One region of the Flavonifractor sp. An52 genome, then DNA from elsewhere that is predicted to be linked to it. Evidence: a T-box and tRNA genes for the amino acid it is inferred to sense, from the RefSeq annotation. Region 1 holds a T-box; the other holds one or more tRNA genes.
The links. A T-box is a leader RNA that pairs with one kind of tRNA and senses whether it is charged. The one in region 1 lies ahead of B5G06_RS03555 (valine--tRNA ligase), so its partner is inferred to be a tRNA-Val.

Region 2: it encodes a tRNA-Val, which carries the amino acid that the T-box ahead of B5G06_RS03555 (valine--tRNA ligase) is inferred to sense. The anticodon was not compared.

The regions. Positions count from the first base shown of each region.
Region 1 is NZ_NFIB01000006.1:55,280-58,878, reverse strand. It holds gene B5G06_RS03555 (valine--tRNA ligase) at 1-2,223, opposite strand, end outside; T-box leader at 2,270-2,482, opposite strand; gene pyrB (aspartate carbamoyltransferase) at 2,526-3,584, opposite strand.
Region 2 is NZ_NFIB01000028.1:22,310-25,908, forward strand. It holds gene B5G06_RS10860 (transglutaminase domain-containing protein) at 1-856, opposite strand, end outside; tRNA gene B5G06_RS10865 (tRNA-Cys) at 1,106-1,179, opposite strand; tRNA gene B5G06_RS10870 (tRNA-Gly) at 1,221-1,296, opposite strand; tRNA gene B5G06_RS10875 (tRNA-Phe) at 1,389-1,464, opposite strand; tRNA gene B5G06_RS10880 (tRNA-Asp) at 1,468-1,544, opposite strand; tRNA gene B5G06_RS10885 (tRNA-Val) at 1,581-1,656, opposite strand; gene hslO (Hsp33 family molecular chaperone HslO) at 1,762-2,640, opposite strand; gene B5G06_RS10895 (class I SAM-dependent DNA methyltransferase) at 2,645-3,391, opposite strand; gene B5G06_RS10900 (YerC/YecD family TrpR-related protein) at 3,381-3,599, opposite strand, start outside.

The sequences.
Region 1 (3,599 bases):
GGCCCGACGGGCACGGATGGCCCGAATGGCGTCCATGATGAGCTCCATAGCCTTCTCTTCCTCGGGGAAGTCCAGGTTGGCGTGGTGCTCCGGCCACTGCTGGAGCATCAGGTAGTCGCCCTCATGGGGCAGGGCCTGCCAGATTTCCTCGGTGATGAAGGGCATAAAGGGATGGAGCAGCTTCAGGATCTGGGTGAGCACGTAGCACAGCACCTGCTGAGCACGCACCTTAGAGTCCTCGTCCTCACCCTGAAGGCGGGTCTTGGTCAGTTCGATATACCAGTCGCAGTAGGAATCCCAGATGAAGTCGTACACCTTCTGGGCGGCCACGCCCAGCTCGTAGCGCTCCATGTTCTCCGTGATCTCGGGGATGACGCTGTTCAGCTTGGACAGGATCCACTTGTCCTCCAGCTCCAGCTTGTCGGGCAGCTGGCACTGGTCGATGGTCAGGTTCATCATCAGGAAGCGGGAAGCGTTCCAGATCTTGTTGGCAAAGTTGCGCATGGCCTCGCACCGCTCGGTGTAGAAGCGCATATCGTTTCCGGGGGAATTGCCGGTCACCAGGTTGAAGCGCAGGGCGTCGGCGCCGTACTGGTTGGCCATCTCCAGGGGATCAATGCCGTTGCCCAGGGACTTGGACATCTTGCGGCCCTTGTCGTCCCGCACCAGGCCGTGGATAAACACAGTGTGGAAGGGGGGCTTGCCGGTATGCTCACAGCCGGAGAAGATCATGCGGGCCACCCAGAAGAAGATGATGTCGTAGCCGGTGACCAGCACGTCGGTGGGATAGAAATACTTGTAGTCCTCGGTCTCCTCAGGCCAGCCCAGGGTGGAGAAGGGCCACAGGGCAGAGGAAAACCAGGTATCCAGCACGTCCTCCTCCTGCTTGATGTTCTTGGAGTGGCAGTGCTCGCACTCGGTGGGATCGTCCTCGGACACGGTGATGTGACCGCACTCCTGGCAGGTCCAGGCGGGGATCTGGTGGCCCCACCACAGCTGGCGGGAGATACACCAGTCATGAACGTTCTCCATCCAGTTGGTGTAGATCTTGGAGAAGCGATCGGGGACGAACTTGACCTCGCCCTCGTTGACCACCCGCAGGGCCTCCTCAGCCAGAGGCTTCATCTTGACAAACCACTGGGCGGAGATGAGAGGCTCCACGTCGTTGTGGCAGCGGTAGCAGGTACCAACGTTGTGCTGGTGGGGCTCCACCTTGACCAGATACCCCTGCTCCTCCAGGTCGGCCACAATGGCCTTCCGGGCCTCGTAGCGGTCCATGCCGGAGTAGCGGCCGTAGCCCTCCACCACCTTGCCGTTGTCGTCCAGCACACGGATGGTCTCCAGGTTCTGCCGCAGGCCCACCTCAAAGTCGTTGGGGTCGTGGGCGGGAGTCATCTTCACGCATCCGGTGCCGAACTCCATGTCCACATACTCGTCGGCCACGATGGGCATCTCACGGCCCACCAGGGGCAGAATGCACTTTTTGCCCACAATGTCCTTGTACCGCTCGTCGTTGGGGTTGACCGCCACGCCGGTGTCGCCCAGCATGGTCTCAGGCCGGGTGGTGGCCACGATGACGTACCGGCCCTCCTCTCCCTGGATGGGGTAGCGGATGTGCCAGAAGTTGCCCGGCTTGTCCTGATACTCCACCTCGGCGTCACTGAGGGCAGTGACGCAGTGGGGGCACCAGTTGATGATGCGGGAGCCCTTGTAAATGAGGCCCTTCTTGTACAGGGACACGAACACATGGCGGACGGCCTTGCTGAGGCCCTCGTCCATGGTGAACCGGGCACGGGACCAGTCGCAGGAGGCGCCCAGCTTCTTCTGCTGCTCCACAATGCGGTTGCCGTACTTGTGCTTCCAGTCCCACACCCGCTCCAGGAATTTCTCCCGGCCCAGGTCGTAGCGGGACAGGCCCTCGTTCTTGCGCAGCTCCTCCTCCACCTTGATCTGGGTGGCGATGCCGGCGTGGTCGGTGCCGGGCACCCACAGGGCGGCGTAGCCCTGCATCCGCTTGAAGCGGATCAGGATATCCTGGAGGGTGGAGTCCATGGCGTGGCCCATGTGGAGCTGGCCGGTGACGTTGGGGGGCGGCATGACGATGGTGAAGGGCTTCTTGTCGGGATCACGGTGGCCCTCAAAGCAGCCGTTTTTCTCCCACATCTCGTAGACGCGGCCCTCCACCTCCTGGGGTTCATAGACCTTGGGAAGTTCTTTCTTCATCTGTTACACTCCTTTTCGGGGCAAAAAAAGTTCGCCCCAAGCTGTTGCTCAGGGCGAACCTGTTAGTCCGCGGTACCACCTGAATTTCCTCAAATGAGGACACTCATTGCCTCTGTAACGGGAGGATTCCGCCGCCCCCTACTGTGGTTCAGGGGCAGAGCTCTGGGACGACCTTCCCCCCACCGCCGGAGAGCCTTGCACCAAACCGGCTCCTCTCTGTACCTTTCGCGGGGGTACTCCTTCCCATCTTAGCCTTTGGGACATAGTATATGCACTTTTCGGGAAAATGTCAAGCCTCTGGCTTACCGCAGTTCCTTGTCGCAGTAAGCGCAGCAATCCACGCCGCCGTTCTGCTTCACCAAGGGAGGCAGGTAGTGCTCGGTCTGGGTGATGCAGTTGGGGTTGGAGCACACCGGCTTGGTGCCGATCTCCACGGCGCCGGGGCTCATACGGTCCTGATTGGCCAGGTCGGTGAGCAGCGCCATACGGGCATACATACCATAGCGGGCCTGCTCAAAGTAGACCGCCCGGGGATCGTCGTCCACGTCGATGGCGATCTCGTCCACACGGGGCAGGGGATGCATCACCAGCAGGTCCTTCCGGGCCCGGTCCAGCTTCCGGCGGGTGAGGACGTAAATGCCCTTGCACCGCTCGTACTCCAGGGGATCCACAAAGCGCTCCCGCTGGATACGGGTCATATAGAGCACATCCAGCTGGGGAATGACGGCCTCCAGGCCGGTGACCTCGGTAAACCACATATCATTCTCCCGCATGAAGGCCCGCATATATTCGGGCACCGCCAGCTCACGGGGAGCAATGAGGAAAAACTTGATGCCCTTGAACTTGGCCAGGGCCTTGATGAGGGAGTGAACGGTACGGCCGTTCTTCAGGTCACCGCACAGGCCCACGGACAGACCATCCACACCGCCCCGCAGGCGGGTGATGGTGGTCAGGTCGGCGGTGGTCTGGGTGGGGTGCATATGGCCGCCGTCGCCGGCGTTGATCACCGGTACATCAGAGTAAAGAGAAGCAGCCTTGGCGGCGCCCTCCTTGGGGTTACGCATGACCACCACATCGGCGTAGCCGGACACCATCTTGATGGTGTCCTTCAGGGTCTCGCCCTTGGCGGTGGAGGTGGATTTGGGATCGGCAAAGCCGAACACGGTACCGCCCACCCGCAGCATGGCGGTCTGGAAGGAAAAGTTGGTGCGGGTAGAGGGCTCATAGAACAGGCTGGCCATCACCCGCCCCCGGCAGGCGTCCATAAAATCGGCGGGGTGGTCCATAATATCACTGCACCGCTGGTACAGGGAATCCCACTCCGCCCTTGACAGGTCTCCAAAGTCGATCAAATGCCGCATGACGCTTCATTTCCC
Region 2 (3,599 bases), on a different contig from region 1:
TACGCTCACTGGTAACTGCAAACCAGCTATAAGTATGTCCGTCCGGATGTGTCTCCTGGTCGTCCCATGTCACGTCGGTATAATATACCTCCCCATCCAGAACCACCTTTGTCCAGGCATGGGACTGGGCACCTGTTCCATTGTCAGCAGTACCCCGCACTGTCTCGGCCTGGATACCGGCCCGGCGCAGGAGGTACACATAGGCCTGGCTGTATCCGGAACACACACACCGTCCATTTACCAACGCACCGTACAGGTCCTGATCGCTGCCGTCGCTGCTGCTCTGATATACAATGTGATCACACAGCCAGTCATGCAGGCTCAGGGCAGTCTCATAGTCTCCCGCCCCTTCCGGAATGGCAGCCAGCGCCTGGGCCTCCGCTTGCTCCACCTGTTCCCGCCTGGTAATCAAATCCGTATATTTCCAGTCAAACTTCACCTGGTACTCTGTGCCGCTGCCAGCCAATTCGTAGCCTTTCAACCAGAAGAATTCCGGCTGACGCTGGAGCTGTTCCAGCACTTGCCCGATTTGCTCCATGCTCATATCTTCCGCTGTAAAGTTCACTACCTGCTGCTGCCCGTCTACCTGTTCATAGAGATATTGGTAGAGAATGCTCTCCGGATCTTCCTTATCAGGGCGCCCTGTAACGACCGCAGACGGCGTCTGAAGACTTGTCGTGACCTGGGGTAAGGGTAATTCTGTTTCAGTCGGAGAGGCCGCTGTAGACCCTTCCTTGGGCGAGAGCAGCATCCGCACCAGCACCACACCTATGCCTATCACCAGAAACAAAACAATCAGCAGCACCACACCGGAGGCGCTCCGCCTGCGTCTCTTCGATCTTCTCTTTTTCTTCATATCCGCACTTCCCCTCTCCACCATACTGTTGTTCTACATTTTTCTCATTATACCATATCATATGATATTTTCCAGTATATACAAAGAAGAAAACCGGTTACCTTCTGATAACCGGTTCTCTTCTTATCCAAACAATATAGATGCAAGCTAAGACTAGCAGCCCAAGCAGTGAGCGGTGCATTTACGCCAAATATTTTAATCGCTCAAGAAATCAAAAAGAAGCACCTGCTTTGCAGGTGCTTCTTCTTCTGGAGGCGACACCCAGATTCGAACTGGGGGTGGAGCTTTTGCAGAGCTCTGCCTTACCACTTGGCTATGTCGCCATATGGATAAAAGGAAGGGCGGACCTTCCTTTTATCATTTTTGGAGCAGGTGACGAGGCTCGAACTCGCTACCTCCACCTTGGCAAGGTGGCGCTCTACCAGATGAGCTACACCTGCATTTGTTTCCATCCTATGAAAAGAACGGAACACATATGCCTGGATTTTAAAGGTGCCCCTGGTGGATACCTTGCGGTATCCACCAGGAACGGTGGTGCCTCCGGCCGGAATCGAACCAGCGACACGGGGATTTTCAGTCCCCTGCTCTACCAACTGAGCTACAGAGGCGAATGGCGACGCGGAAGGGACTTGAACCCTCGACCTCCGGCGTGACAGGCCGGCGTTCTAACCAACTGAACTACCGCGCCAGACGGTAGGGGGTACGGGAGCTCCCAGAAAGGGAGTGGTGGGAACAACAGGGCTCGAACCTGTGACATCATGCTTGTAAGGCATGCGCTCTCCCAGCTGAGCTATGCTCCCTCGTTCTTCTTTCGCTTTCGTTTGGCTGTCGGGCCAAGCGACGAAAGTTATTATACAAGAACGACCCCCAGTTGTCAACAACTTTTTTCGATTTTTTTCAAAAAATCAAATCGAATTCAGAAGGCCTTGCAATTCCTCGCCTGTAAAGTCATAAACCTTGTCGCAAAACTGGCAGGTGAGCTCTGCTTTGCCCTGATCTTTGATGAGAGACTCCAGTTCTTCCCGGCCCATACTGATGAGGGCGCGGGTCACCCGCTCACGGCTGCAATAGCAGCGGTACTCCACCGGCTCCTCACTGAGGACCTCCAGGTCAAAGGCAGACAGAACACGCTCCACCAGGCTGCGGGCACTCTCACCGTTGCGCATAGCCTCGGTAACGGGGCCCACCTTGGCAATGCCCTCTTCAATAGCAGTAATAACGCTGTCGTCTGCACCAGGCAGCAGCTGAATCAGATAACCACCGGCGCACAGCACACTCTGATCCACGTCCACCAGCACACCCAAGGCGCAGGCGGAAGGGATCTGCTCACTTTCCGCAAAATAAGAAGTGATATCCTCGGCGATCTCACCGGATACCAGAGGGATGGTACCCACATAGGGCTCCTTCATGTTCATGTCCTTGATGACGGTAAGAGAGCCGTCCTTGCCCACAGCAGAACCCACATCCAACTTGGCAGGGCCCTTCAAAGGCAGATCAACCAGGGGGGTGACCACATAGCCCCTGGCATTTCCGGCGCTGTCGGACACCACAGTAATGCCCCCCAGAGGTCCGTCGCCCTTGATCCGCAGAGTGACAGAGCCGTTTTCCTCCTTCAGCTGGTTGCCCATCATGGAGGCGGCCATCAGGGAGCGGCCCAGAGCCGCAGTAGCCACCGGCAGGGTCTTATGGATCTGTCTGGCCCGCTCCACCATGGCCCGGGCGGAAATGGCCGAGGCCTTGACAGGAGCGTCCTTAGCCAGAACGCGAATGATCGAATCTGACATACGTTTAAAATTCCTTTCGTGCGGCGAAAAAGATGCGCTGTTCCCCCGGTTCGGGGCGGCGCATCTTCAGTTCGCCATATTGCTTGATCTGCCGGAAACCGGCCTGGCGCAGCATCTGCTCCAGCTCTTCCGGCTCATAGGCGTATTCCTCATGGACCTCCTCCATCCGGCTCCACAGTCCATTCTCCTCCCGGCAGAAGATATCAAAGCCGTAGCTACAGATACGCCGGCGGGGCGAGTATTCCGCCCGCCAGATACAGCAGGCGTCCTCGTCCTCATCCATGAAAAGCTGACCGTCCAGCCCCTTGAGCTTGTCCGGGGTATTGATGTCAAAGAGGAACAGTCCTCCCGGCATCAAAAAGGTATGGACCCGCTGAAAGGCCCGTGCCAGTTTTTTGGGCTGGGTAACATAGTTTACACTATCCAGACAACAGACACAGGCGTCGATGGTACCATACAGGTCCAGCTTCTCCATGGCCTGGTGCAGAAAGATAGGAGGAATCCCCTCCACGTCCCGGGCCTTCTCGGCTGCCTGGGCCAGCATCTCCTCCGACAGGTCGGCGCCGATCATCTCGTACCCCCGCTGGGCCAACTCACAGGTCAGGGTACCAGTACCGCAGGCCAGGTCCAGCACGGTATGGATGGGCAGCTTACTGCGGGCAAAGTGCTTCTCCAGATAGTCGGCCCAGGCGGCGTAAGGAACGTCGGCTGTAAAACGGTCATAACAGCCGGCCAGATATTCATACGCCATTGCCGCTCTGCTTCTCCTTGATCCGGGGCAGCACTGCCTGATAGCCGTCGGCACCGTACTGCAAAGACCGGTTCACCCGGCTGATGGTGGCGCTGGAAGCGCCGGTGCGCTCCAGAATGTCGTTGTAGATCATGCCCTCGGACAACAGCATTGCCACTTCAAACCGCTGTTCCATGGCCCGCAGTTCCGCCACCGTACAGAGATCGGA